Regions from separate parts of the Ruminococcus sp. AF17-22AC genome, predicted to be linked through region 2. Evidence: riboswitches for the same ligand, from Rfam matches in the RefSeq annotation. Region 2 holds a riboswitch; the other holds the start of a gene.
The links. Region 2 has a riboswitch for FMN ahead of DWW86_RS13660 (ECF transporter S component). Riboswitches for the same ligand answer to the same signal wherever they lie in the genome.
Positions count from the first base shown of each region.

Region 1: another riboswitch for FMN. It lies ahead of ribD (bifunctional diaminohydroxyphosphoribosylaminopyrimidine deaminase/5-amino-6-(5-phosphoribosylamino)uracil reductase RibD); the one in region 2 lies ahead of DWW86_RS13660 (ECF transporter S component).

Region 1 is NZ_QRXT01000014.1:10,785-25,918, forward strand. Features, by position in the region: gene DWW86_RS15010 (ATP-binding protein) at 1-1,036, opposite strand, end outside; gene DWW86_RS15015 (GNAT family N-acetyltransferase) at 1,357-1,800, opposite strand; gene DWW86_RS15020 (helix-turn-helix domain-containing protein) at 1,881-2,879, opposite strand; gene DWW86_RS15025 (hypothetical protein) at 3,029-3,217, opposite strand; gene DWW86_RS15030 (DUF3784 domain-containing protein) at 3,245-3,580, opposite strand; gene DWW86_RS15035 (SdpI family protein) at 3,632-4,009, opposite strand; partial or broken gene DWW86_RS15040 (DUF6061 family protein) at 4,233-4,470, shown strand; gene DWW86_RS15045 (2-hydroxyacid dehydrogenase) at 4,670-5,626, opposite strand; gene DWW86_RS15050 (MATE family efflux transporter) at 5,659-7,002, opposite strand; gene DWW86_RS15055 (Lrp/AsnC family transcriptional regulator) at 7,211-7,669, shown strand; gene DWW86_RS15060 (Fic family protein) at 7,930-8,466, opposite strand; gene DWW86_RS17455 (hypothetical protein) at 8,571-8,777, opposite strand; partial or broken gene DWW86_RS17625 (hypothetical protein) at 8,824-9,006, shown strand; gene DWW86_RS15075 (HAD family hydrolase) at 9,124-9,774, opposite strand; gene ribH (6,7-dimethyl-8-ribityllumazine synthase) at 9,790-10,254, opposite strand; gene DWW86_RS15085 (bifunctional 3,4-dihydroxy-2-butanone-4-phosphate synthase/GTP cyclohydrolase II) at 10,293-11,510, opposite strand; gene ribE (riboflavin synthase) at 11,529-12,182, opposite strand; gene ribD (bifunctional diaminohydroxyphosphoribosylaminopyrimidine deaminase/5-amino-6-(5-phosphoribosylamino)uracil reductase RibD) at 12,164-13,291, opposite strand; FMN riboswitch at 13,568-13,682, opposite strand; gene DWW86_RS15110 (class I SAM-dependent methyltransferase) at 14,053-14,859, opposite strand; gene DWW86_RS15115 (class I SAM-dependent methyltransferase) at 14,884-15,134, opposite strand, start outside.
Region 2 is NZ_QRXT01000011.1:19,947-35,080, reverse strand. Features, by position in the region: gene DWW86_RS13685 (BMP family ABC transporter substrate-binding protein) at 1-1,165, shown strand, start outside; gene DWW86_RS13680 (ABC transporter ATP-binding protein) at 1,367-2,911, shown strand; gene DWW86_RS13675 (ABC transporter permease) at 2,904-3,983, shown strand; gene DWW86_RS13670 (ABC transporter permease) at 3,996-4,976, shown strand; gene DWW86_RS13665 (hypothetical protein) at 5,083-5,394, shown strand; FMN riboswitch at 5,691-5,839, shown strand; gene DWW86_RS13660 (ECF transporter S component) at 5,980-6,615, shown strand; gene DWW86_RS13655 (NUDIX hydrolase) at 6,706-7,314, shown strand; gene DWW86_RS13650 (PTS sugar transporter subunit IIABC) at 7,614-9,782, shown strand; gene DWW86_RS13645 (PRD domain-containing protein) at 9,811-10,650, shown strand; gene DWW86_RS13640 (HPr family phosphocarrier protein) at 10,683-10,940, shown strand; gene ptsP (phosphoenolpyruvate--protein phosphotransferase) at 11,001-12,629, shown strand; gene DWW86_RS13630 (Fur family transcriptional regulator) at 12,840-13,298, shown strand; gene DWW86_RS13625 (metal ABC transporter substrate-binding protein) at 13,425-14,432, shown strand; gene DWW86_RS13620 (metal ABC transporter ATP-binding protein) at 14,505-15,134, shown strand, end outside.

The sequences.
Region 1 (15,134 bases), on a different contig from region 2:
CCACAAAGTCAACCTCCAACTGCTTGCGAACACGTTTGCCCTCTTTATCCTTATCGAAGATATCCACGACACCCACATCAACATTGTAGCCACGGATCAGCAGCTCGTTATAAACAATGTTCTCCATGATATGAGTAGGCTCCTGCTGTCTGAAATTCAGACGTGCATTTCTCAGTCCCAGATCAGTAAAGTAGTATTTCAGATTTGCACCGATATACTTTCTGCCCTTAATATCGTATCGGCTTGCCTTGGAAATCAAAAAGGCATCTGTCAAATGGTCGATGTGCTTGGAGATGGTTTTATTAGTATAAGTCATCTGGCGCTCACTGGCAAAGGTATTGGCAACCTTTGAAGGGTTGGTCGGTGCGCCGATTGCAGATGCAAGCACATCAACCAGAATCCCAATCTCATCCACGTTCTGAATCTTATTTCTTTCAATAACATCCTTCAGATAGACATTTGCAAAGATGTTCTTCAGATAGTCCGCTTTCTGTCGTTCGCTCTGGAAACTTACGATCTGCGGCAATCCTCCGTAGATCATGTAGTCATCCCAGGCATCATCATAATTGCCGTCATAGACAGAATAAAACTCTGCAAAGGAGAGAGGATAGATTCTAATCTCATCACCTCTGCCACGGAACTCGGTCACAATGTCGCTGGACAGGAACTTGGAATTACTTCTGGTGACATACACATCAATATTGCTCATGCGGAGCAGGCTGTTCAGCACTTCCTCAAATTGTGACATAAACTGCACTTCATCAAGAAGCAGATAGTATTTGCCATCGTCTTTCATGGCATCTTTGATGTACTTGAAACACACCTTAGGATCTCTTAGTTCCTCATTTTCAATACCGTCCAATGCAATCTCAATAATATGATCAACATCAACGCCGTTCTCCAGTAAGTATCTCTTAAAGATGGTAAACAGCAAAAAGGATTTGCCACATCTACGAATGCCGGTAATCACCTTTATCATTCCATTATCTTTTCGCTCGATCAGCTGCTGTAGGTAAGCGTCTCTTTTAATCTCCATCGTTATACTCCCCATTTCCGTGCATCTGCACACTTTTTAGTAAAGAGGTTCTATCACAGAATGACCTGAATTTCAATATGTATTCCCATTTTATGTGCATCTACACACTTTTATGTAATGTTGATAAATATATTTTCAGATTTTTTTGATTGCAGTGTCTATAATCGACTACTCCAATCGTTATTATAGGTAAACAACAAAAAGGAGATTCACTCCTGTTGCTAATCTGTTACTGGAAGAAATAAAAAAGATCATCGTTTTACCATAATCGTGAAACGATGACCTTTTTGTGATTTGAACACAGCAAGACAAACTGGAAGTTATAAACATCTTTGCAAATATACCATATCTATTAACTGTACACCACACTCATAAATTGGGTGGTCATAATTGTCCGTAAAGAAATTCGGAATATTGTGAGATCGGACAAATCCGCATTTTTCATAAAACGGTACGGTCAACGGGCTGTCACCTGTTCCAACCTGCAAAATAGAATATTCATCTGCATATTTACTTGCAAGGAAGTCAATCAATGCTTTCCCATAGCCCTGTCCTTGATTCTGAGGATCAACTGCAATATTTTTAATTTCAAGTATTCCATTATCTTCATCAGTAACGACACATTCAGCTTTTACATTACCATCTTCAAGTACATACATAGTACCTTTTTCAAGATAGTGATCAATCATATTTTCCTGCTCATCAGCTAATAACAATAATGCTATAAATTGCTTTTTATTCTCATTCACTTCTCGGATTTTCATATTTATTACTCCGTCAAACTTGAATTTCTGGATGCGTATAATATGCGGAAAATAAACTTAACTCCATCTTAAATATAGTGCTAAGTTTCACTGCCATTCTTTAACACCATTTTCACCACACCAAGCAATGCTGCAAACAAAACACCAGCAACCGGCCATACAATCCATGTAATATCCCAGCTCATCGTCCAGAAGCTCCATGCAAGGTAAATCGCTGTAGTCAAGCACCAATATACACCAGAAAACGTGTCAGTCTTTTTCTTAAACAGTTTTTCTTCTTTTGTATATTCGCCTTCCTGAAGAAGGGTATCGTAACTGCTTTTTACCATCCCAACACGAACCAACAGATTCACTCCTATTGCAAGTATGAATAGCAGTAATCCAACGGAAAGACCACAGTAATAGTCGGACGCTTCCATAGATTCGGCAATAATTGTCGGAATCACTGCCAGTATACAAAGCACTACCCCAACAGCTGTTCCTCTGATAAAAATTGGTTCATAGGAATCTTTTTTTTCTCGTACCATTCCAGATACACCATACTCTGTTTCAAAGCATTCTTTTTCAAAATGTTCCATATGTGATTCACTCATTCCATATGTAATAAACAAAAAGACGGCTGCCGCAACCATTCCAAGCAAAAAAACACATCCAAATACTGTTGCCAGAGATTCCGAAACATGAAATACGCTATCTTCTGCCATTGTCACAAGAACAATCAATAATATTGGACTTAAGATACACATACTTGTTGCATTTGCCACTACTTTGGATCCATTTCTTTTCATGTCAAGAAATTCATTTGCATTCTCCATAGTTATTTTTTTCAACGGTTCTGCATAGCTTTCAGTACTTTCGTGATAGGTGATATTTTCTGCTTTCATTTCATCTTTTAATAGGTAATCTGTACTAACACAAAATAGCTCCGACATCTGTAAAATTCTTTGCAAATCTGGAACAGCTCCTGCACTTTCCCACTTAGATACTGCCTGTCTGGATACGCCCAACTGATTGGCTAGTTCTTCCTGTGACCATCCATTCTTTTTTCTTTCCTCTGTAATCTTATCAGCTAAAATCATTTTTTTCTCCTTTTGCAGATTTTATGAGCTCAATATAACAGTTTTGCTGTTTGCATTCCACCATTTCAGGCTGTAAATCTGTCAACCAGCAGTTGCAAATCACAAAAGAACTCTATGAATTCCGATTTTCCAACAATACAAGCAGGAAATTATTTATCATCTGTATTGTTTTCCTTTTTCTTATGAGTCGAACCCAAGCAAAGAAATGAAGAACCAAGACATAACCATATTATAGCCATAGAACTTTCATTTCCACTCGTAAAGCCAATAGCTGACGCTATGAAAAACAGAACTGATGCAATGTAAAATAAGATTGATTTGTTTATTCCTTTTTTCATAAATAAGCATCTCCTGCAAACAATAATTTATTTTAATAAATATTTTTTAAACGCTTTATGGTTATCAAAGTGGACTTCTCTAAAAAACAGAACTAACCAAATAATATAGGTTGGTATAGCCATATATGGGGTTAAAAAGCAGGATAATGTCGCTCCTGCTAACATTATAACAGTCCATATGAAGCACTGATTTCTTATATCACGAGAGATCTGAGCTTTATCATACATTGCCTGTTCTTCTTTAGAAAATGAATTAAATCCTGAAACAAATTTAGTTGCTTTTTCCTTAAAAATCGCAAATAACACACCTATAATTACAAATGGTATAACCAAAATTATACATGACCAAAATCCTATATTCATAATACATACCTCCTCTTAAAATACCAATTTCTCAGTTTCAAAAACTTGAATTTATCGTCTTGTTCCATTCTTATCAAAATTCTTTTTTAATGCTATTTCTGTTGGGAGAATAGATCCAATTAAAGGAATAAGTTGAACACCACAGATAATTCCTCCTATACTCCCAACACAATCTTCATTTTTTCCAATTACTAAAAGCATGAATATTACTGTTATCGGCAACATAACCATTCCACAGACATACCAAACTTTACCACAATATTTATGAGCAAATTCCCATGTGTCTTTGTTCTTCATAGACATCGAAGTCCGATATCCAAATACTGAATTTATTTCCTTTGGAGCCTTTTTCATAAAATATCTTCCAAAACCAATCATCGTAAATGGAAGAAGCAAATCCATAATCAACATAAAAATCCAAAACCCCATTGTAAACCTCCTTTACTACAACTTTCGATTGAGCTTTCCCTTATTGTTTCCCTTGTGTTATATCGTCCCGCCAGTGTTTACGAACTCTGATAAGGGAAAATACAAGACCAAGAAAATTATGTAAAACAGTATAACACAAAATAAAAGTGACATGGTGAACTGATTGAAATGCTTCTGATTTTTGTAGCAAATAATTGATTGAACGATAAGGAGATAAAATACGATGAGAACAATATTTGCAGAATATAATCCCGGACGAAACAGCATTGATGTTTATATCAGTGCAGGCTATATGCTTCGCATTGACTGCTGGAAAGCAGAAAAGAATTTGAGAACCACACCCGGATCAGATTGTGCATTAAACACACTTGCCATTGATGAACCACTAGAATATGCGAGACTGTATCTTGATGGAAATTTACAGATGTGGGGTAGATGCAGAAGATTCCTTGACATTATAGTAATGTTCAAAAAACGCTGAGAATAATTTCTTCTCAGCGTTTCTGACGACTATTCGGACTTATTTTTTCCAGTAATTCTATTGTTTATGTTATTCCTGCTATATTGGAAGAAGATATCAAAGCACTGACTTATTGATTGTAATTATATTTTTTTCACTCTGCAAACCCGGAAGTTATATCATCACTTTGCTGCCAGATACTATAGACCTGATACAACGTTGATCGGATTCCCTTCCATAAACTGCTTTATATTATCCGCCAGAATAGAAACCAACCGCTGTCTTGTCTCAAGACCTTTCCATCCCATATGTGGCGTCAAAAGGACATGATCCATAGTATAAAGAGGGTTGGTTTCTTCAGGTGGTTCAGTTTCCTGAACATCAAGTCCGGCTCCTGCAATCGTACCATTTTCCAATGCTTCTATAAGAGCAGTCTCATCAATAAGTGCACCTCTTGAAGTATTAATGATAAACGCTGAGGGCTTCATAAGTGATAAAGACTCTTTGTTTATCATATGTTTTGTATTTTCCGTCAATGGGCAGTGCATGGAAACATAATCACTATTCTTGAGTAATTCCTCAAGCGACACATAGCGAATCCCCTTCTCATCCTCTCTCGGTGTCCTGGTATATACAAGTATGTTCATATCCAAAGCCTGTGCGATCTGGATAACTTTCCTGCCAATGTGTCCTGCACCTATAACACCAAGTGTTTTTCCATTTACCTCAACATGCGGAACCTGAAGATTTCTGGTAAAATTGTCATGATTTCCGCATGCCAGCATCTTCATCTGTACCTGCATTGCAGAACTCAGATTCAATATCATCATGATCGCAGTATGTGCCACACGTTCTGTGCTGTATGCCGGGATATTGCAGACTGTAATCCCCTTCTTTCGTGCTGCTTCAAGATCAATATTATTATATCCTGTACCTGCCTCGCAGATCAGTTTAACAGATTCCGGAAATTTCTGTATCATTTCTGCACTCACAGGCATCTCCTTTGTTACAATGATATCTGCACCCTGAATACGCTCTGACAGCTGCTGTTCTGTTGTATCATCATATACTGTAACATCAGAAGATAAAACGGAAAAATCCAGCTTCCCATCAAAATTCATTTTCTTTGCATTCAATACTACACATTTATCGTTCATACTATAAATTTCTCCTTTTAAATTACTTTAGGCTATCGGGATTGCACCTCTTTATCAGTCGGCCATGATCTCCGAAGAGCCACATAGGATATTAAAAAGTTTGCAAACCAACCTGCTGGTACAGCAAGCCAGACAAATACAATGCCAAAACGCGGTGCACAAATCAAAGCAACCGACAGGCGGATCGCCAGATTCACCATATTTGCAATAAGGAACGGGCGCATGATTCCAAGACCACGAAGAACCCCATCGGTTGCCATTTTGATTCCCATAAAGATGAAGAAGTAACCGAGCCATCTCATATAACCCTCGGATACCTGATAAGCCAGGGCAGTTCCATCTTTACCAAGGAATAGTGAGGAAATCTGAGTATGCAATGTTTCAATGACTATAAAAGCAAGAACTGCAAAACATACATCTAACACCAGTGCAGCATGATATCCTTTTTTGATCCGTTCAATTTTCTTTGCACCAAGATTCTGGGAAACATATGGGGAAACCGCATTGCCAATGGATACAAAAATCAATGAAAAAACATTCTCTACCCGCATCGTCGCCGCATACCCCGCAAGTGCCTGTGTACCGAAAGGATTTACAACAGCCTGTACGATCATCATACCGATGGACACTGTAGACTGCTGAAGAACCGAAGGTACAGCAATTTGAAGCATGGAATATAACTCCTGCCTGTCAAACCAGTCAAAGCGACTTTTATATCGACGCATCCGGCTAAGGAAAAGAAAAAGTGAAAACACCGCAGAAATCCCCTGTGCTATAAGAGTCGCAAGGGCTGCACCAAACACACCGAGACCAAGTCCGGCCACCATCCAAAGATCCATAAAAATATTTAAGATTGACGAGAATACCAAGAGTCCCAGTGGGATTTTTGATTCACCAATGGAAGTAAACATGTTGGAAAGAATATTATACATAAACAGAAACGGAAAACCCACAAAATAGACCCGCAGATATAACACTGCATCATTCAGTATATCGCCAGGGGTTTGTAATACCCTCATCATCGAGTTGGAAAAGCAAAAGCCAAAAACACCAAGGACTATGCTTAGAATTAAAAAGCTAAACAAGGACGTTGACACGATGGTCTTCATTTTTCCATACTCCCTGGCACCGAAATAGCGGCTCACGAGCACACCGGCACCGACACCTGCTCCCAGTGCCACACAAATGAAAACATTGGTCAGCGCTGCGCAGGCCCCGACAGCTGCAAGTGCAGAGGAGCCAACAAATTGGCCGACGATGATAGAGTCAGCCATATTGTATATTTGCTGAAAAAAACTGCCCAAAATCATTGGCATTGCAAAAACCGTCAACGCTTTAAGAGGCGTATCTGTGATCAGATATTCATCTTTTGACATTATCATATTCCTCCAAAGCCTTTATAATTTCACTTATTTTTTTCTTCACCAGAATCTATTCCATAGATTCAAAACGCAAGTTTTAAATTACGTTATGAAACAATTATATGTAGTTACAGCTGCTAAGTCAAGCCCACGTTTACTTTCAGCTAAATAAATGATATGATATTTAATATCCGGAAGATATTATTTTACAGGAGGGACACTTATGTACCTGAACGGTTTAGATGAACTGGATCAGAAAATCATCCAGTTGCTTATAGAAAATGCGCGTATTTCTTACTCTGATATCGGTAAAGAAACCGGTATTTCCAGAGTGGCAGTAAAAGCCCGGATTCAGGCTCTGGAGAAACAAGGCATAATTGAAGAATATACAACTATAATAAACCCTCAAAAGATCAGCGGTGCTGTTTCATGCTATTTTGAAATCGAGATAAAACCAGACCATCTGTCGCAGGTGACAGATATATTACATAATAATGATACTGTCACGCAGATTTACCGTGTCACAGGAAGAGACAAGCTGCATGTACATGCCGTTGCTTCATCAAGTGATGAAATGGAACACTTCCTGCACACAGTCATTGATACACTTCCCGGCGTTATCAGCTGCAGCTGCAATACGATCTTATCACGTATTAAAGATATTAAAGGATTACGGCTATAGAAGCCGACATAAAAGGCAATGATTTTTGCTAAGAAAATGCCGGTTTTGACTGGCAAATTTATAAGCTGCTTTCATATTTTTAAACACGGACATAACCAGTAGATGAACCTGCACCAACTTTTGCGATATACCCACTCTTAACCAGATTCGTCAAAGTCCTTTCCACGGTAATTTTGCTTATATCAGGACAAAGCTCCATGATTTCTTTCTTTGTAATTTTGCCAACCTTGTTATCAATAACCGCTTTAATTCTATCAGGCTTAGAAAGACTCCGATGCTTCAAGGAAGCGAGTGCAAAGTTCTTCCATCGCTTCAGCAGTCTGAAATGCGGGAACTGGAATAAAACGTGTCTTCTGATGACCCTCGGCATCTGTTTCTGCAATTACATTATCGGAATTCTTATAACTTCCACCAGCAGATCCCTGTGAATAGGAGTACAGATCTCGATGTAACTGCAAAATAATGTTCGGTCTTGGATCGATATATTCATAGCCTTCGTGAATTGTGGAAAGTACTTCACGATAACCAGCAATTTCCTGCTCAGATCGGTTGCGGGGTTCTGCTTTTTGACTTACCAATTCTTCCAAACGCTTATCGCTTGTAAATATACCTTCGATTCGGTTGGATGCTCCCGTACTCTGAATCAATGCAACTTCTAAGAGTGTTTTCAATTCATCTACATTGGCTTCGAGAAATAATTCCTGTTTGCCTTTATGTTCATGGATGCTGCTAACCATCTGAACAATTTCAGGTGTTAACAATTTTGCAGGACTTACAATAGAATCAAAGTCTCTCATAGGAATCTCCATATACACAATAAATATCCTCATTTTATCCATATATTATATCGTTTTATGAATTGTTTTTTCACTAAATTACACTATTTTTTCACTATTTTTCATTACTTCATCGTTTTCGCCAACGAATTGAGCAACGCCCGCCTCTCTGGATTCAGATTCTTTTTCTCATAAAATGCTTCTTTAAAAAGCTCTGCATTTTTCCTTTGGTCATCATCCGGAATATGAGAGTACGCATCCGTAATCATATTGACCTGTGCATGGCCGGAATCACCCTGTACTGCTTTGATATCAGATAATGGTACACACAAGCACGGAAAACACTTTATGCAAAATCTTCCACAGTAAAATCTATAAATGATCCGCAAAGGCAAAGGAAACCGACAGTTTACCATGTTTGGAATTATGGCAGTTCTTTTAGGAAGTGGAGATGCATTCCATCTGGTTCCCCGTGCAGTAGCGCTTTGTACAACTGGACTTGAGAACTTTACTGTACAGATGGGGTTAGGAAAGTGGATTACCTCTATCACTATGACTATCCTAAAATCATCCCCGCCTCAGAATTTGCAACAAGTTGTTGCAAATTTTCTATATCCTTTTATTTTACAGAAGTACTTATTTTTAACTTTTTTCCTTCAGATTTTTATATTGCAAAAATCATATCACCATCTGCAGTATATCCTCTATATGTTCTGCATAATAATCAGCCCCATTCAGTTCCCCTTTCTCACCATATCCATACAGGCATCCTATAAAAGGGCTTTTGCAGGACCTGGCACATTCCAGATCCTGTCTCCTGTCTCCGACTACCAGATAAGGGCCACTATATTCCCGGATGATTTCCTGCACAATTTCTGTCTTTGGACGGAATCTGTATGATTCACAGTCAAAAAAACGATCAAACCATCGTTCCATCCCAAATTCCTTCCAGTGTGCCTCACGATATGAAGCTTTACAGTTACTTAAGATCACAAGGTGATATCCCCGGTTCTTCAAAGCTGTTAGCATCTCCTCTGCTCCCGGATACCACACTGCCTTATGTTTCCTGATCTGTCTTACCATCAGATCTCCTACCATCCTGCTTGCCTGCTCTTTATAGCTCTGATCCAGTTCCGGCAAAAATGTATTCCACATCTCCTTACTGTTAAGTCCCAGCCAGCCGGCAATTTCCACCGAGCCTATCTCCCGTTCTTCGGTAACCTTCTGTTCTGTCAGCCACTGATAGGTTTCACGAAATGCCGGTTCATAGATTCCAAGGGTATGATGGATCGTTCCATCATAATCGAATATGATCGTTTTTGTCATCATTTATTTTCCTGTCTTTTAGAGCTGCTTCATCAGATTGACCATCTCAATCGCAGATAATGCACAATCATAGCCTTTATTTCCCGCTTTGCTTCCTGCACGCGCAATAGCCTGCTCGATATTTTCAGTCGTGATCACTCCGAATAAAACCGGGATTCCTGTTGCAAGTTCAACCTGTGCGATTCCCTTGGCAGATTCATTACACACCAGATCATAATGTGAAGTATCTCCACGGATGACAGCTCCAACGCAGATAATTGCATCATATTTTCCTGACTGTGCCATCTTCTGTGCTGTAATCGGAATCTCAAATGCTCCCGGTACCCATGCTGCAGTAATGTTCTCTTCTTCTACTCCATGTCTTACCAGTCCGTCGACTGCCCCTCCCAATAATTTATTCACAATAATTTCATTGAATCTCGCTGCCACGATACCAACCTTCATTCCCTCCGGTGCTACTACTTTTCCTTCTACTAAATTGATCTGTCTCATTTTTTCTTCCTCCTGATATTTGCTGTTTTTTATAAATTTATTTCTTTAAAAATATGACCCATCTTTTCCTGCTTCGTCTTCATATACTTCCGGTCATACTTTTGTGCCGGAATCTCCAGAGGTACTCTCTCATTGATCTTCAGTCCGAATTCGCCAAGTCCATAGACTTTATCCGGATTATTTGTCAGTAATCTTAATGATTTCACACCAAGGTCTGACAGTATCTGTGCCCCGACCCAGTACTCTCTGAGATCCGGTGCAAACCCTAACTTCACATTAGCCTCCACAGTATCGTATCCCTGCTCCTGAAGCGCATATGCTTTGATCTTATTGATCAGTCCGATTCCTCGGCCTTCTTGTCTCATATACAGAATGATTCCTCGGCCTTCTGCTTCTACCTGGCGCATCGCTGTCTGCAGCTGCAGGCCACAGTCACATCTGAGCGATCCGAATGCATCCCCTGTCAGACACTCCGAATGTACCCGGCAAAGCACATCCTCACCATCTCCCAGATCACCTTTTACCAGTGCCAGATGATGCTCTCCTGTAATATCATTGATATAACCATACATTTTAAAATCACCGTACTGCGTCGGGAGGTTTGCAACGGCTTCCTCCTTTACATGCTTTTCATGTATTCTTATATAATCCTGCAGATCACGGATCGTAATAAATGTAAGGTTATGCTCTTTTGCCATTTCCCATAGCTGTGATGTACGCATCATAGTTCCATCTTCTTTCATAACTTCACAGCACACGCCGCATTCTTTCAGTCCGGCAAGTCTCATAAGATCTGTTGTTGCCTCTGTATGGCCATTTCGTACCAAAACCCCGCCTTTTCTGGAAATAAGCGGAAACACATGTCCCGGTCTTCTGAAATCCTCCGGTTTTGACTGATCATCCACACACTTCATGATAGTATAGGAGCGCTCTTCCGCAGAGATACCTGTGGTTGTATCTGCGTGATCTACTGCCACGGTAAATGCTGTACTGTGATTGTCCGTGTTCTCCGCAACCATCGGCGGAAAGTTCAATCTCGCCGCAATTTCTGCACTCATCGGTGTACAGATAAGACCCTTTGCATAGGTCGCCATGAAATTAATATTTTCCCTGGTCGCAAACTCTGCCGCACATATCAGATCTCCCTCATTTTCTCTGTCCGGATCATCTGTGACCAGAACTATTTTTCCTTCCTTAAGATCCCTAAGTGCTTCTTCAATTGTGTTGTACTGATAATTTTGTGACATAGTGTATATCCTCCTGTTCTAAAACCCGAATTCTTCAAGAAACTCCATCGTAATTCCGGATTCTTTTTTCTCTTCTTCGTTTTTTCTGATGCCAAGCAGTTTTTCTACGTATTTTCCGATCACATCATTTTCCAGATTAACCAGATCCCCCGGCACCTTTTCCAAAAGAGTGGTTTCTTCTCCTGTATGTGGAATGACCGACACCTGAAAACCAGCTTCATCAACCCTTGCAACTGTCAGGCTGATCCCATCAATACAGACGGATCCTTTTTCCACGATCAGATGCAAAATCTGTGGCGATGTCTCAATTGATACCCAGATGGCATTTTCTTCCCGGAGCATGGAACGTATCACGCCAGTCCCATCAATATGGCCGCTTACTATGTGTCCCCCGAACCTGCCGTCTGCAGCCATTGCACGTTCCAGGTTTACCTGGCTTCCGGCCTTGCAGCTGCCAAGACTGCTTCTTCTGATCGTCTCTGCCATCACATCGGCAGTAAATCCGTCCGGCTGAATCGACGTAACTGTCAGACACACACCATTCACAGCGATACTGTCACCGATCCTTGTCCCTTCCAGGACTTTCCGGGCTTTCACTGCCAGAATCCCTGATTCCCCTGTCAGCTGTATATAACGGACTTTTCCTTTCTCTTCTACGATTCCTGTAAACATGATTCCTCCTGTTTTTTATCACACACCTGACATTTTATCCGGATATCCTCACCGATCTGACAGATATCTGTATATTTCAGTTCCACTGCTTCAGACGGCAGTTCAACTCCAATACCCTCTACCGGTGTCTTCCCAGCCACACCGCCAAACAGCTTTGGTGCCACAAAAGCCTGTACTTCCTTTACAATTCCAGCTCGCAGTGCACTGTCATTTAACGTACCTCCTCCCTCCAGGAGGATGCTGTCAATGCCTCTGTTTCCAAGATCTGCCATCAGCTTCTTAAGGTCTATCTGATTCTTTTCGTCGGGACAGTAAATGGTTTCAACTCCCATGGTATGTAATATTTTTATTTTCTCTTTTGCATTTTTCTGTTCTGCATAAGCCACGATCGTCCGGTACTTTTCCGCACTTTTTACAATCTGACTGCCCGGCGGGATCCTGAGCTTACTGTCACACACAATCCTGACAGGACTTTTCCAGCCTTCTACCCGGACGTTTAACATCGGATCATCTGTAAGCACAGTTCCAATACCAGCCATGATTCCCATGTACTGATGCCGCATATGCTGTACTTCTTTTCGTGCAGATTCTCCGGTGATCCATTTTGATGCTCCTGTTTTCGTTGCGATCTTCCCATCCAGTGTCATGGCATACTTCATTACCACATAAGGGGTCTTCGTAGTAATATAATGGAAAAACACCGGGTTCAGCTGATCACATTCTTCTCTCATAAAATCTTCAACTACTGTTACACCGGCTTCCCTTAACATCTGTACACCTTTTCCTGCCACTTTCGGATTCGGATCTCTGGAACCGATCACCACTTTTCTGATCTTCTGTTCAATGATCGCTTCCGTACATGGAGGTGTTTTACCATGATGACAGCAAGGCTCCAACGTGACATAAATCACCGCACCTTCTGCTGATTCTGTAAGAGAAGCAATTGCATTACGTTCCGCGTGAAGTTCTCCATACTTTTTATGATAGCCTTCCCCGATGATCTTTCCGTCTTTTACGATCACTGCCCCTACCATAGGATTTGGATTCGTCCAGCCTTCTCCTTTTTTGGCCAGTTGAATAGCCCGAAGCATATATTCCTGATCCGTCATTTCTATTCCTTCTTTCTTATTCCTGTTCTTTGCCTGGGCTACGCCGAGGCTTTTAAACATGTGCAATCGGATTCACAGACAAGTGAATGGTATAGTTATTTCGAAAACGATGTACCAGATACAAAAAAAGCCTGCAGAAATATCTGCAGGGTGGAATTGATCTGTTACATATGATTGATAAATGAATGTCTGATTTTCCTATATAAAAAGCTCTGAAATGGATCACCATCTCAGAGCTCTGATACTACATTCATTCATACAAAAAATCAACTGTACTATCATCTTCTTCCATCCAGACTGTACTGTCGGCCCCGGAATCTCACCGGATCATGCCTCTCGGCTCGCGGGCTTTACCGCCGGTAGGGAATCTCACCCTGCCCTGAAGATATCTTTTTGTTTATTTTAATACTTTATTTGTTGTTTGTAAAGCAGAATTTTTATTTTACTTAGTTTACTGATGGAGATAGAATATCCATATACACAATAAATATCCTCATTTTATCCATATATTATATCGTTTTATGGATTGTTTTTTCATTAAAATTACACTATTTTTTCACTATTTTTCATTACTTCATCGTTTTCGCCAATGAATTGAGCAATGCCCACATCTCTGGATTAGCCAATACTTTTGCCAAAAGTTCCCATAGTGCATTATCTTTTAATTTTGCACGCTGGTGATAGAAGGCGGCTTTTGATGGTGTTTCATCAGTGCGTCCGAAAAAATGATAAAGTTCTCTCTCTCTGATATTGTATATCCACTATAGTTTTAGATGTATCATCTTTACCATCTTGAATTGATCAGAAACTGTCATACTGACCTTTGTGGATAGCTTTAAGTCATTTTTAGGGATGTAACGATAGTATGGTTCCTCCGCAATCACCTTCACATTACCCCCGATCTTTGCTGCCAGTTCTTCCGCTGAATCCACATAAAAGAACATTTGTGCATCGGCATGGCCGACCTGTTTCATATATTTTTTCTTCATCATGGTCATTCCTCTTTTGTTCACCGTATCAAAAACAACTTCCATATTTCCAAATTGCCCAATCATACGCAGAAGGGCAATGACCTTATGTTCCTCAAAATAATGAAATAACCCGCCTGCAGTAACGAGAATAGGAGCATCAAGTACATCATTGCGAACTTTTTTGATCCAATCCTTTGCAAAGGCATCCCCGGAAATATATAATTCCCTCTCTGGTTCGGGAAGAAGTCCCCGCCGGTATTCGATCACATGAGGCAGATCCATGGCATACCAGTGTGTCTTTCCGTTATCACATCGGTGATAGGTTGTTTCCAGACCACAGCCCAACTGGACAATCACACCGTCCGGTCTGCATTCCAGAAAAGTCCGAATAATCCGATCCATATTAGCAGACCGGGAAGCAGAGGCCAAAAGGGTATACTGGCTCTGCATATTCTGTTTAATCAAGTCTGAAGGCAGCTTCTTTTTCAATTCCAATGCTTTTTTATCATATAAAATTTGCGGGTAATGCTCACTAGCATAAATTCTTCCCAGCATAGGGACGAACAGTGTATCCTCCACGACTCCTAACTTGGACATAGCCAAACCTCCTGTTTTGATACATTACTTTCTGCCGACAAGCAACCGGGAAGACCCTAGCATCATCATGGCAGCCCGACGGTGGGAGCCAAAAGCTTCCTGTGCGATATCAACGAGTCGTACTTCCTCATACCCCATATCCCGCAGTTTCTGCGCAAAACCTTCCATGTCACCGTACATCTTTTGTTTCATATCATCGTTAAGTGCAAAGACGCCGCCTTTTTTCAATACCCGCAGGCTTTCCAGCAGCAGTTTCTGCATATCAGCACCCATAA
Region 2 (15,134 bases):
AGCAGCAATGGCAGTTACGATGACAGCACCTGTATATGCAAGTGACGACAGTGAAAGTGGTGCAGGCATTGCAAAAGAAGATTTAAAGATTGGTGCGATTTACATCGGTGATGAAAACGAAGGCTATACAGCTGCACATATGGCTGGTATTGATGAAATGGTAGAAAATCTTGGACTTGATGATTCACAGGTTATTGAGAAAACACTGATCGGTGAAGACGAAGGATGCTATGATGCAGCAGCAGACCTTGCAGATCAGGGATGTCAGATTATTTTTGCAAACAGCTTCGGTCATGAGACCTATATCCTTGAAGCAGCAGGAGAGTATCCGGACGTACAGTTCTGCCATGCAACAGGAACTCAGGCAGCAGCAAGCGGACTTTCCAATATGCACAACTATTTTACAAATATTTATGAAGCTCGTTATGTATCCGGTGTTGTTGCCGGTCTCAAACTGAATGAGATGATCAAAGACGGCACAATTACAGAAGATAACTGCAAGATGGGTTATGTTGGTGCATTCCCATATGCAGAGGTTATTTCCGGATATACTTCTTTCTATCTTGGTGCTAAGAGCGTATGCCCATCCGTAACTATGGAAGTTAAATACACAAACAGCTGGGCAAGCTTTGACCTCGAAAAAGAATGTGCAGATGCACTGATCTCTGACGGATGTGTCCTGATCAGCCAGCATGCAGATACTACAGGTGCTCCTACAGCTTGTGAAACAGCAGGTGTTCCTTGCGTTGGATATAACATCGACATGACATCCGTTGCTCCGAATGAAGCACTTACATCCGCATCTATGGACTGGGGTGTATATTACACATATGCAGTACAGTGCATGCTTGATGGAACAGCAATCGACACTGACTGGTGCAAAGGCTTCTCCGAGGGTGCTGACAAGATCACACCTCTCAATGAGAAAGTTGTAGCAGAAGGAACAGATGAAAAAGTAAAAGAAGTTGAAGATGCACTTGCAGATGGATCCCTTCATGTATTTGATACTTCTACATTTACTGTAGATGGCAAAGAACTTACTACCTATAAGAAAGACGGCAGTGATACAGAATACATTTCTGACGGATACTTCCATGAATCAGAATATGGTTCTGCACCGGCATTTGATATAGCAATCGACGGAATTACATCCATCACAGAATAAGACTTTTGAACAGGCGGAGCTGCTTGCCAGCAGCTCTGCTTTTTTACTTTGCACATCAAGGTGACGCGTATGCTGGTTTTTGTTATATGTGTAAAGGAAATCTCCGATTGGATATGGAGGTTTCTTTTGCACATATGACAATTTGTGATATGGAAATCAGGTCATAAAGGGATGACTTTATGACTGGGATAAAAGGAGGGAATGACAGTGGGAGAAACTTATGCACTTGAACTTAAAGATATTTCCAAGCGTTTTGGATCAGTCCAGGCGAATGATCATGTAAATCTCACGCTGAGAAAATCGGAGATTCTTGCAATCTTAGGTGAAAACGGAAGCGGCAAGACGACTCTGATGAATATGATTTACGGAATTTATTATCCGGATGAGGGACATATTTTTGTAAATGGTAAAGAAGTAACGATCCGTTCACCAAAAGATTCCTACGAACTGGGAATCGGTATGGTACATCAGCACTTTAAGCTTGTAGATGTGTTGACAGCAGCCGAGAATATCGTATTGGGACTGCCGGGTAAGGCAAGACTCAATATGAAAAAAATCACGGAAGATATTCAGAAACTGGTAAATAAATATGGTTTTGATCTGGATCTTTCAAAAAAAATATACGAGATGTCTGTTTCGGAAAAACAGACTGTAGAAATCGTAAAAATGTTGTACCGCGGTGCGAAAATACTGATTCTTGACGAGCCGACCGCGGTGCTGACACCGCAGGAAGCCGACCGTCTGTTTGATATTTTGCGAAATATGCGTGATGACGGATGTGCGATCATCATTATCACACATAAACTGCAGGAAGTGCTGGCTTTATCGGATCGTGTGGCGATTCTTCGAAAAGGACAGTACATTGATACTGTGGAGACCGCAAAAGCAAATGTGCAGAGCCTTTCCGAGATGATGGTAGGCGCTAAGGTCGATCTGAATATTGAGCGTCCGAAACCGGAAAATGTTAGGAAACGTCTGGTGATCGAGGGGCTGAACTGCAAAGATAAAGATGATGTAAAGACGCTGGATGATGTTGATCTTTCGGTCAATACAGGCGAGATTCTCGGTATTGCAGGTATTTCAGGAAGCGGACAGAAGGAACTTCTGGAAGCAATTGCCGGATTACAGGATGTGGAAAGTGGTTCAATCCGTCTGCTGGATGACAATGGCGGAAGTATGGAGCTTTCCAAAATGGATTCCATTTCTATTAATGAAGCGGGAATCAGTCTTGCGTTTGTCCCGGAAGACCGTATCGGTATGGGACTTGTCGGAGACATGGATATGACCGACAATATGATGCTTCGAAGCTACCGCAATGGAAAGGGACCTTTCCTGGAACGTAAAGGACCGAGAGAACTGGCCACAAGGATTAAAGATCAGCTCGAAGTTATGACTCCGAGTATTTCTGCTCCGGTTCGTCAGATGTCCGGTGGAAATGTGCAGAAAGTTCTGGTTGGCCGTGAGATCGCACAGAGCCCGAAGGTACTTCTTGTTGCATTCCCGACACGTGGTGTGGATATCAATACTTCTCATGTCATCTATCAGCTTCTCAATGAGCAGAAGAAAAAAGGTGTTGCTGTAGTCTGCGTAATCGAGGATCTGGATGTGGTACTCGAACTTTGCGACCGTATTGCCGTACTTTGTGGAGGCAGAATCAGCGGAGTGGTTGACGGAAGGACTGCAACAAAAGAGAGAATCGGTCTTCTCATGACGAAACATGAAAAAGGAGGGGCTGTCAATGAATAAAGAACCTTTCTTACAGGTAAGCAAAAGAAGAAATAAGGCCGGATGGCAGGAAAGACTTCTGATTCGCTTTATAGCACTGATTCTTGCACTGATTGTGTGTGGAGCAGTAATCGTAGCACTGGTCAAAATGAATCCAGTGGATGTATATAAGGCAATCTGGGACGGAGCAATGGGTTCCGAGCGCCGTATCTGGCAGACGATCCGTGATACGATGGTGCTTCTGTGTATCGCAATCGGTCTGGCACCGGCATTCAAAATGAAATTCTGGAATATCGGTGCAGAAGGTCAGATTCTGATTGGTGGAGCATGTTCTGCAGCAGTGATGATTTATGCAGGGGATAAAATGTCTCCGGTAGTGCTTCTGATCGTGATGTTTGTTGCAAGTGCGCTTGGTGGTATGATCTGGGGAATGATCCCGGCAGTGTTCAAAGCATACTGGAATACAAATGAAACTCTGTTTACCCTGATGCTGAACTATGTTGCCATGCAGGTTGTTACATACTGCATCGTTTTCTGGGAGAATCCCAAAGGTTCCAACACGGTTGGTATTATCAACCAGACAACCCAGGCCGGATGGCTTCCGGAGCTGTTTGGTCAGAAATATGGATGGAATGTACTTATTGTTCTGATCTTGACTGTCGGTATGTTTATCTATCTGAAATACTGCAAACAGGGTTATGAGATCGCAGTAGTCGGAGAGAGCGAAAACACTGCAAAATATGCAGGTATCCATGTAAAGAAAGTCATTATCCGTACTATGGCAATCTCCGGTGCAATCTGTGGTATTGCCGGATTTGTTATTGTCAGTGGTGCAAGTCATACAATTTCCACTGCGACAGCTGGCGGTCGTGGATTTACGGCAATCATTGTTGCATGGCTTTCCAAATTTAATACTTTTATTATGGTAGCTGTTTCTTTCGGTATTGTATTTATGAATCAGGGTGCGGTACAGATTGCAACACAGTATGGTTTGAATGAGAATGCATCCGATGTTATCCTCGGTATCATTCTGTTTTTCTTGATCGGTGCAGAATTCTTTATCAATTACAGAGTTAAGCGTGCGAAAAAATAGGAGGTAGATGCAATGAGTGTACTGATAATTTTTATTCAAAAAGCTATTGTCCAGGGCATCTGTATTCTGTATGGTGCGCTTGGGGAGATTATGACAGAAAAATCCGGCAACCTGAATCTTGGTATTCCGGGAATTATGTATATGGGCGGTATTGCCGGACTGATGGGAGCTTTTCTTTATGAAAAAGACAATCCGGATCCAAATGCTTTTATAGGTGTACTGATTTCTTTTGTATGCGCATTTGCATGCGCTATGATCGGAGGTCTGATCTACAGTATCCTGACGATCACGCTTCGTGTAAATCAGAATGTAACCGGTCTTGCACTGACCATCTTTGGTACAGGGTTTGGTAACTTCTTCGGTGGTTCAATTTCCAAACTTGCAGGTGGTGTCGGACAGATTTCCGTAAAAGTGACCGGAAGTGCCTATACAGCCAAAATTCCGGGACTTTCAAAGATTCCGGTGATCGGTGATATTTTATTTAATTATGGTTTTATGACATATCTTTGTGTGATTGCAGCGGTTGTACTGTCTTTCTTCTTATTTAAAACAAGAGCGGGACTGAACCTTCGTGCAATTGGGGAAAATCCGGGAACTGCGGATGCAGCAGGTATCAATGTTATCAAATATAAATATTTGTCTACGTGTATCGGCGCAGGTCTTGCAGGTCTTGGCGGACTCTATTTCGTAATGGAATATTCCGGTGGAACATGGACAGACAATGGATTCGGTGACCGCGGATGGCTTGCTGTTGCGCTGGTAATCTTTGCACTGTGGAAACCGTTGAATGCAATCTGGGGTGCATTCCTTTTCGGAGCACTTTATATTCTGTATCTGTATATCCCGGGACTGGGACGAAGCATGCAGGAAGTATTCAAGGCACTGCCGTATGTGGTAACGATCATTGTACTTGTGTTTACAAGTTTCCGAAAGAAGAAGGAACATCAGCCGCCGGCGGCATTGGGATTACCGTATTTCAGAGAGGAACGATAAGGATAAAGGATTCCCGGTAACGTGGGATAATTATTGAGAAAACTTCGGTGGGATTTTCGATGAAGGTTTCTCCGGATACGACTCAGTTCAGAACTTCTGAGATTCCATGATGTACAGAACTTTGCTAAAAACGATACGGAAAATGCTGAACTCGCTGACGCTCAGACAGCAGCATTTTCTGTATCAACGCAAAAACCTGTACGATCAGGAATCTTCGCGAAGTTCTTCAGGCGAGATCGTACCGGAGAACCTTCACGAAAATCTTCAGCCGGAGTTTTTTATTTCCGCCCTTTACCGTACTTTATCTGAGATAGCGGCGCTGCCGCGGGTGAAGTCGGGAGCCGCGGGGCGCCCCCGGTGGGCACCATTGCAATATAAAATGGAAGATGAACGACAGAAATATGCAGAAAGGGAGTAGCTGGCTATAAACATATCGGATTCAGAAACATCTGCAAGAGTCCTTAGAAATACTTGGGTGCATACTGGATGCGTTATGGAGAAAAAGCACATTGTTTGAGCCGATAGGCGAGTTTTGTGCTTTTTCTTCATGGTTTTAGCAGACAGGATATAGCCTTAGTATTTCTGGGCGATGAAGCCGTTTCTGAGTCCGATATGTTTAACAGCCAGCCGTCCTTCCGTCACATTTCACACTATATTTTCCAATTTTATATTGCATTCTTATAAAGTTAGATATATAATACAGTCATGTAAAAGAAAATTCTTCGGGGCAGGGTGACTGAATACAAATCAGAATTCCCTACCGGCGGTAAAGTCCGCGACCCGCGTAAGGCGGCTGATCCGGTGACTGATCATAAGTCAGAATTCCGGAACCGACAGTAAAGTCTGGATGAGAGAAGAACACGAATAATTCATACGTGCTCAATACCCCGGGAAGAAGTCTCCGGGGATTTTTTATGCATGAGAAAGCCAACCAACAGAACCTTTCTAAGGCATAACGTAGAATTTTCTTTTAAAAAAAGAACAATTCAAAGGAGAGACAAGTATGAGTGAACAGGTTTTAAGAAATGGAAACGTAATGGAAAGAAGCCGCACCAGAACGATCACACAGATCGCAATGCTGGGCGCGCTGGCAGGAGTATTAATGAATATTGAGTTTCCGATCCCGTTCCTGGCACCATCTTTTTACCAGTTGGATTTCTCAGAGATTCCGGTACTGGTTGGGACATTTGCCATGGGACCTGTAGCAGGTATTCTGATTGAAGTTGTAAAGGTTCTGGTACACCTTGTAACAATGGGGACAGTAACAGCAGGAGTTGGTGATTTTGCAAACTTCATTTTCGGATGTGCATTTGTGGTACCGGCAGGACTGATCTACAGACTGCATCACACAAAGAGTCGTAAACATGCTGTACTCGGAATGGCAGCAGGAACGCTCCTTACAACAGCCGCAGCCTGCCTGATGAATGCCTTTGTACTTCTTCCGGCATATGGCAAAGCATTTGGAATGCCGATCGAAGCATTTATTGAAATGGGAGCTGCAGTCAATTCTTCCGTACACAGCCTTCTTGGATTTGTGGTACTGATCATCGTTCCGTTTAACTTATTTAAATACACCCTCACTTCCGTAATCGTATTCTTTATTTATAAGAGAATCCGTGTTATCCTTAAAGGAGACTGATCATGTCAGCCTGCAGACCGTATCTTTATATGGCTGCAGGCTGTTTTAAAAAGATGTATGGTATACTTCATGCAGAAAAGAGGAAACCTTATGGGAAAGATTCATAATGTGGAAAAAATGACCGACAATCGTTTTGTCAATCTGTATCATGTAGATGCTACCAGCGTACACAACACTCCGGTATCCTATTATGTGGCATCCAGGGCAAATGATGTACCTTCATTGAAACTTAAGACCGGGCGTAATGATCCGGACGGTGTAATTATCTACAGCATTTACGGAGAAAAAAGAGACAAAGTCGTTCTGGTGCGCCAGTATCGCTACACACTCGGGGACTACATCTATGAATTCCCGGCAGGGCTTGTCGAGTCGAACGAAGATTTTCATGAGGGGGCTGTCCGTGAGATGTATGAAGAAACCGGACTGAAATTCGAACCTCTGAAAGTCAATCCGGCATTTGAAAAACCATACTTTACAACGGTTGGTATGACTGACGAATCATGCGCGACAGTTTATGGATATGCAAGCGGTGAGATCAGCAAGGAAGCACAGGAAGATACAGAAGAAATTGAAGTCGTCCTGGCAGACCGCAATGAAGTAAAACGAATCCTCAAAGAAGAGCGAGTGGCAATCATGTGTGCATATATGCTGATGCATTTTCTCAAAGATGAAGAACCATTTGCATTCCTCGAAGACTGAGGCCAGACTGCATATTATACCGGTGAAAATTTCGGATTGCAGTCGAAATATACTGATGCCTAAAAGGTATAAAAAAACATCATAAAAACTATAAAATTACAAAAAGAGCGGGTTGACAAAAACTCAATGACCATGTTATATTTTGTTTGGTTGTAGTGTGTAACTCGATTTAGGAGGCATTAACTATACATAACAAGGAGTGTTTATGTATATTAGTGTCTTTTTTTGTACAAAAACCGGTTAAAAAGCGCTTTTATATGTACTCACTTCTGGAAAAATATACAGAAGGAGAGTCTCAAATGAAAGACAAGATTTTTAGTGTTTTACAGCGAGTAGGAAGAAGCTTTATGCTCCCGATCGCGATCCTTCCGGTAGCCGGACTTCTTCTTGGTATCGGAAGTTCTTTCACAAATGCAACGACGATCGAGACATACGGACTGACAAAGATCCTGGGCGACGGAACGCTGCTTCATTCCCTGCTTGTGATCATGAACAGTGTAGGAAGTGCAGTATTTAATAACCTTCCGCTGATCTTTGCAGTTGGTGTTGCCATTGGTATGGCACAAAAAGAAAAAGAAGTTGCAGCTTTGTCCTCAGTAATTGCATTTTTTGTAATGAATACAGCAATCAATGCGATGCTGACGATCACAGGACAGATCCTTGATAATGGCGAGATCGCAGAAAACGTTCTGGAAGGAACGATTACTTCTGTCTGCGGTATTCAGTCCTTACAGATGGGTGTGTTTGGCGGTATTATCGTAGGTCTGGGAGTTGCAGCCCTGCATAACAGATTCTACAAGATACAGCTTCCGAATGCGCTGTCATTCTTTGGAGGAACCCGTTTCGTACCGATCATTTCCACGATCGTGTATATGTTTGTCGGAATCCTTCTTTACTTTGTATGGCCGGTAGTTCAGACCGGAATTTACGCTCTGGGCGGTCTGGTAACAGGCTCCGGCTATGTGGGAACACTGATTTTTGGTCTGATCAAACGTGCACTGATTCCGTTCGGTCTGCACCACGTATTCTATATGCCATTCTGGCAGACAGCCGTTGGCGGTACGATGGAAGTAGCAGGACAGATGGTACAGGGCGGTCAGAATATTTTCTTTGCGCAGCTTGCTGACTCTGCAAATATTGCACATTTCAGCGCAGATGCGACAAGATACTTCTCCGGAGAGTTTATTTTTATGATCTTCGGTCTTCCGGGTGCGGCACTTGCTATGTATCAGTGTGCAAAACCTGAGAAGAAAAAAGCAGCAGGCGGTCTTCTTCTGTCTGCAGCACTTGCATGTATGGCAACCGGAATTACCGAGCCGCTGGAATTTTCCTTCCTTTTCGTGGCTCCGGCACTGTTTGCTGTTCAGGTTGTTCTGGCAGGTACGGCATACATGATCGCACATATGCTGAATATTGCCGTAGGACTGACTTTCTCCGGCGGTCTCCTCGACTTCTTCCTGTTTGGTATTCTTCAGGGAAATGCAAAGACAAGCTGGATAAGAGTTATCCCGGTTGGTATTATTTATTTCTTCTTATATTATTTCATTTTCAAATTCATGATCAAAAAGTTCAATTTCAAAACTCCTGGTCGTGAAGATGATGATGTAGAAATCAAGCTTTATACAAAGGCTGATGTAAATGCCCGCAGAGAAGCACAGAACGGCGAGGGCGGAGAGATGCTTTCAGATCCTGTCAGCGAGGCAATCACACGAGGCCTTGGCGGTAAGAAAAACATCAACGATGTAGACTGCTGTGCAACACGTCTTCGCTGCACAGTGAAGGATGCATCTTTGGTAAATGATGGTATCTTAAAGGCAACAGGTGCATCCGGCGTCGTACACAAGGGACTTGGTGTGCAGGTCATTTACGGACCGAATGTAACTGTGATCAAATCAAATCTTGAAGACTATCTGGAAACAGCACCGGACACTCTGGAAACACCGGCAGAAACTTCTGAGACAGTACCGGAAAGTGAACAGAAGGAAGAAGCTGCGCGCAAAGTCGTTGACCGCATTGTGATCTCAAGCCCGATCACAGGTGTGGCAGCAGATCTTGCAACTGCACCGGATGAGGCTTTTGCCCAGAAAATGATGGGTGACGGCGCAGTGGTTACACCGGAAGATCCGTATGTACGCGCTCCGGAAGATGGAGAAGTTGCCTTTGTCTTTGATACCAGACATGCAATTGGATTTGTAACAGAATCCGGAATCAGTCTGCTGATTCATGTTGGAATTGATACTGTTAAATTAAATGGTGAGGGATTTGAGGCACTGGTAGAAAGTGGTCAGGAAGTGAAGAAGGGAGATCCGATGCTGAAACTGGATCTCGACTATCTGAGCAAAAATGCACCTTCTATTGTTTCTCCTGTTCTTTGTACAGAACTGGAGGATAACCAGAGAATCCATCTGTTGAATGAGGGTCAGGTCAAAGCCGGAGAGCCACTTTTCGAGATCGAGGTTCTTCAGTAAGAACCGCCCGGATGGGGAAAAGATACGGATGTTGTACAGGATAGCAAAGATTTTAAATCACAATTCCTTTATGGGAATTTCGGACGAAAATAATCAGGAATGTCTGGTTATGGGAAAAGGTGTGGCTTTTGGCAAAAAGGTCGGACAGACCGTGTCGGCTGCCGCAGAAGCAAAGGTTTATTCTCTGAAGGAGATGACGGAGAGAGGTGACGCCAAGGATATCATCAAATCCGTTTCGCCGCTCTGTCTCGAGCTTGCGAATGAAGTGTTGAGTCGGGCAGAAAAAGAATTCGAAAAAGTAGACCGCACGATACTTTTTACCATGGCAGATCACCTTGATTTTGCAATCCGCCGTGTGCAGAATGGTGAGCAGATCAGCAATCCTCTGACAGATGACATCCGTGTCATGTTTTATAAAGAATATAAGGTGGCATCCTGTATCCGGGAGCTTCTTAAGGAAAAACTGCAGATAGAGATCGATGACCATGAGATCGGATATATTGCACTTCATGTACATGCCGCAGTTGTAGACGAAAATGTCTCGCAGGCAATGGAGATTGCAAGGACTGTCCGTGAATGTATTTCTCTGGTCGAGAAGGAAACAGGAAATTCCATCGATGTCATGTCTCTCGGCTATAATCGTCTGATGAACCATGTACGATACATGGTTGCAAGAGCGATTCATGGCGAGAAACTCAAAATGAATCTGAATGAATATATGTCTGTGAAGTTTCCGGGACCGTATATGGCAGCAGAACGTATCTGTCGTCAGATGGAAAAAAGTCTGAAACTTCCGGTACCGGATATAGAGATCGGATACCTCGCCATGCATCTTGAGAGAATGCTTGAGACCAATGTGAATGAGTAAAAATAAAATATAATATAAAAGGAGATAAAATTATGAAAACATTCGAGTACACAATCAAAGACGAACTGGGAATCCACGCAAGACCGGCAGGACTTCTTGTAAAAGAAGCCAAAAAATTCGAGTCTGAATGCACCATCACAAAAGATGGAAAAACTAAGAAACTGACACAGCTTATGATGCTGATGTCCCTTGGTGTAAAACAGGGTGATACTGTAACAGTATCAGCAGACGGCGCTGATGAAGATGCAGCAGTTGCATCACTGAAGGAATTCTTTGAAAACAACTTATAATTCACCGGAATACTCATATTTACTTTATTTGCAGATGTGAATTCAGGGAGGAAATAAGAAATGCAGTGTTTTCAGGGAAAATCTGTATATAAGGGAATCGCAATGGGACCGGTTGTGGTTCTTAAGAAAAATGATTATCAGGTAAAACGTACCAGAATCGAAGATGCAGAGGCAGAGGCAGCCCGTGTGGACGTGGCACTGAAAGCTTCTCAGGAGCAGCTTCAGAAACTCTACGACAAAGCGGTCAAAGAAGTCGGAGAAGCCAGTGCGGCAATCTTCGAAGTACATCAGATGATGCTGGAGGATGAGGACTATCTGGAAGCAATCCAGAATATGATCCGCACCGAACAGGTCAATGCCGAGTATGCGGTTGCAGTTACCGGCGACAATTTTGCAGAAATGTTTGCTTCCATGGATGATGATTATATGAAAGCACGTTCCGCGGACATTAAGGACATTTCCGAGCGTCTTGTCCGCAACTTAAGTGGTCAGGGAGATGTGGATTTAAGCTCGATCGAACCGTCTGTGATCGTTGCAGATGATTTAAGCCCGAGTGAGACTGTACAGATGGATAAGGACAAGATCCTTGCATTTGTAACAGTTCATGGTTCTACAAACTCTCATACCGCAATCCTTGCACGTATGATGAACATTCCGGCACTGATCGGTGTGAAGATGGATCTCGAAGAACTTCAGACCGGAATGACTGCTGTTGTAGATGGTTTTGGGGGAAAAGTGACTTTTGAGCCGGATGAAGAACTCAAAGCACAGACTGAAGCCAGAATGCAGGAAGAAGAAGAAAAACTGAAACTTCTTCAGGAACTCAAAGGCAAAGAAAGCATTACTCCGGATGGCCGTAAGATTAATATCTATGCAAATATCGGAAGTGTTGGCGATATCGGTTATGTAATGGAAAACGATGCCGGCGGAATCGGACTGTTCCGAAGTGAATTCCTGTATCTCGGAAGAAATGATTTCCCGACAGAGGAAGAACAGTTCCAGGCATACAAGCAGGCAGTGCAGATGATGGCAGGAAAGAAAGTTATCATCCGTACACTGGATATTGGAGCTGACAAGCAGGTAGATTATTTTAACCTCGGAAATGAAGACAACCCTGCAATGGGTTACCGTGCGATCCGTATCTGTCTGAAACAGCCGGAGATTTTTAAGACACAGCTTCGTGCACTTCTCCGTGCCGCTGTATATGGAAATCTTTCTATCATGTATCCGATGATCACTTCTACAGAAGAAGTAAAACGTATCTACGAGATCGTTGCAGAAGTGGAAGAAGAACTGAAAGCACAGGAAATTCAGTATAAGATTCCGGAACAGGGAATCATGATCGAAACTCCGGCAGCAGCGATCATCAGTGACAGACTTGCAGAGATGGTTGATTTCTTCAGTATCGGAACCAACGATCTGACACAGTATACTCTGGCGATCGACCGTCAGAATGAAAAACTCGACGAGTTTTATAACCCGCATCATGAGGCACTTCTCCGCATGATCCAGATGGTTGTGGACAATGCGCATAAGTGTGGCAAATGGGCAGGTATCTGTGGAGAACTCGGTGCAGATCCGACTCTGACAGAGCAGTTTGTACGCATGGGACTGGATGAGCTTTCCGTAGCACCGTCCATGGTTCTGAAGCTTCGTAAGATCGTAAGAGAGATGAAAGTGGAAGAATAAGAATATAGTGGATAAATAATATCTGTCCGATATGAAAGTGTGTATAAGCATTCTTGTGTCGGGCAGATTTTTTTGAAAAACAGTAAAATGAAAACCGTTTTCATATTGACACGAAATCAGAATGTGCTATAATATGAAAACGGTTTTCAATTTGTATAAAGTATAAAATGTAGATTTATTTGCCGGAAACTCCGGTGGAAGGAAGATATTATGGGAACGAAAGCGCCTTATCAGACAAAGCAGATGAAACAGATCCTGTCCTATCTGCAGACCGTAGAAGGGACACATGTAACGGTTGCAGATGTCTGTTGCTTTTTTAAAGGGCAGGGGATTACGATTGGGACAACGACTGTCTACCGCAACCTTGAAAAGATGGTAGAGCAGGGGATGGTTGCGAAGTACAACGTAGATGGAACGAGCAGTGCCTGTTTTGAATATCTCGGGGCAGAGGAACATTGCCACAAGACCTCCTGTTTTCACTGCAAATGTGAAAAATGTGGAAAACTGATTCATCTTCACTGCGAGGATGTGGTTAAACTGGAGCAGCATCTGATGGACAGCCACGGATTTCGGATGGATCCGTGCAGGACTGTTTTTTATGGTATCTGTGAAGAGTGCAGAAGTGTGGAAGATGAAGCATCAGAGACTGTACATATGAAAGCACGATAATGTGACAGAATGGTATGTAGATAGATTTGTACCTGCTGATTCGATTCAGCAGAAGTGTCTTTACTTTATAGGAAATTACTCCGTAATGTTCCAATAAAGTAAAAAATAGAAGAAAGAGAGCAGAAAATGAAAAAATGGATCATGGGTTCGCTGGCAATTCTGCTGGGCGTGATGAGCATCAGTATTCCTTTTGCCGGAATACACACAGCGGAAGCAAAGACGACAGAAGAAACAGACAAAAAACTGAACATTGTAACAACCATTTTTCCGGAGTATGACTGGACAAGAGTCATTTTGGGTGACCGGGCAGATGACGTGAACCTGACTATGCTCCTTGATAACGGTACGGATCTCCACAGCTTTCAGCCGGCAGTCAAGGATATTATGAAGGTTTCAAGCTGTGACCTTCTGATCTATGTAGGCGGTGAATCTGACCAGTGGATCGAGGATGCTCTGGAATCCGCGCAGAACAAAGATATGAAGACCATCAATCTGATGGAAGTCCTTGGTGATTCGATCAAAGAAGAGGAAACAGTTGAGGGCATGCAGGAAAGTGATCACGACCACGACCATGATCATGAAGATGAGGAAGAAAAGGAATATGACGAGCATGTCTGGACGTCTATGAGAAATGCCGAAGTGATCTGCGATGCGATTGCGGAAACTCTTGAAGAAATGGATCCGGAGAATAAAGAAATCTATCAGTCCAACGCAGAAACTTACAAAGAAAAACTTTCTGCGCTGGACGAAGAATATCAGGAAAAAGTCGACAGTGCGAAGCAGAAAACACTGATCTTTGCGGATCGTTTTCCATTCCGCTATCTGGTAGATGATTATGGTATGGAGTATTATGCAGCATTTTCCGGATGTTCCGCAGAATCTGAGGCAAGCTTTAAGACAGTTACTTTTCTTGCAGGAAAAGTGGATGAACTTGGAGTTAAGAGTGTGCTGACGATGGAAAAATCCGATGACCGGATTGCACAGACTGTTATTGAGAATACCAAAGCAAAAGATCAGAAGATCTTACAGCTTAATTCCATGCAGTCGATCACATCAGAAGAAATTGCAGATGGAGCAACGTATCTTTCCGTGATGGAAGACAATCTGGGAACTCTGAAGAAGGCACTGAACTAAGAGAATGATCGGACAGGGGACAAAAATCTGTCCGTTTGAAATAACAAACTGTCTATGACAGGAGGGACAAGAATGGCACAGCTTACATGCAAAAATCTTACACTGGGATATGACAACCGGGCAATTCAGGAAGATTTGAATTTCTCCATTGATGCAGGTGATTACCTCTGCATCGTCGGTGAAAACGGTTCCGGTAAGTCTACTTTGATGAAAACATTACTTCATTTGCAGCCGCCGATCAGCGGAAGCATTGAGATTGGTGATGGATTAAAGAAAAACGAGATCGGTTATCTGCCGCAGCAGACACTGGTACAGAGAGACTTTCCGGCATCTGTCCGTGAAATCGTGCTTTCCGGGTGTCAGAGCCGGTGCGGATGGCGTCCTTTCTATAATAAAGAAGAAAAAATGGTCGCACAGAAAGCAATGGAAAAAATGATGATTCAGGATCTTGCAGATCATTGTTACCGTGAGCTTTCTGGCGGACAGCAGCAGAGAGTTCTTCTTGCAAGAGCGCTTTGTGCTGCACAGAAAATCCTGCTTCTCGATGAGCCGGTGTCCGGTCTGGATCCACGTGTGACCGCAGAAATGTATCAGTTGATCAAAGACCTGAATAAAAAAGACGGAATTACGATCATCATGATCTCACATGATATTGCAGCGGCAGTTAAATATGCGACACATATTCTTCATATCGGAGAACAC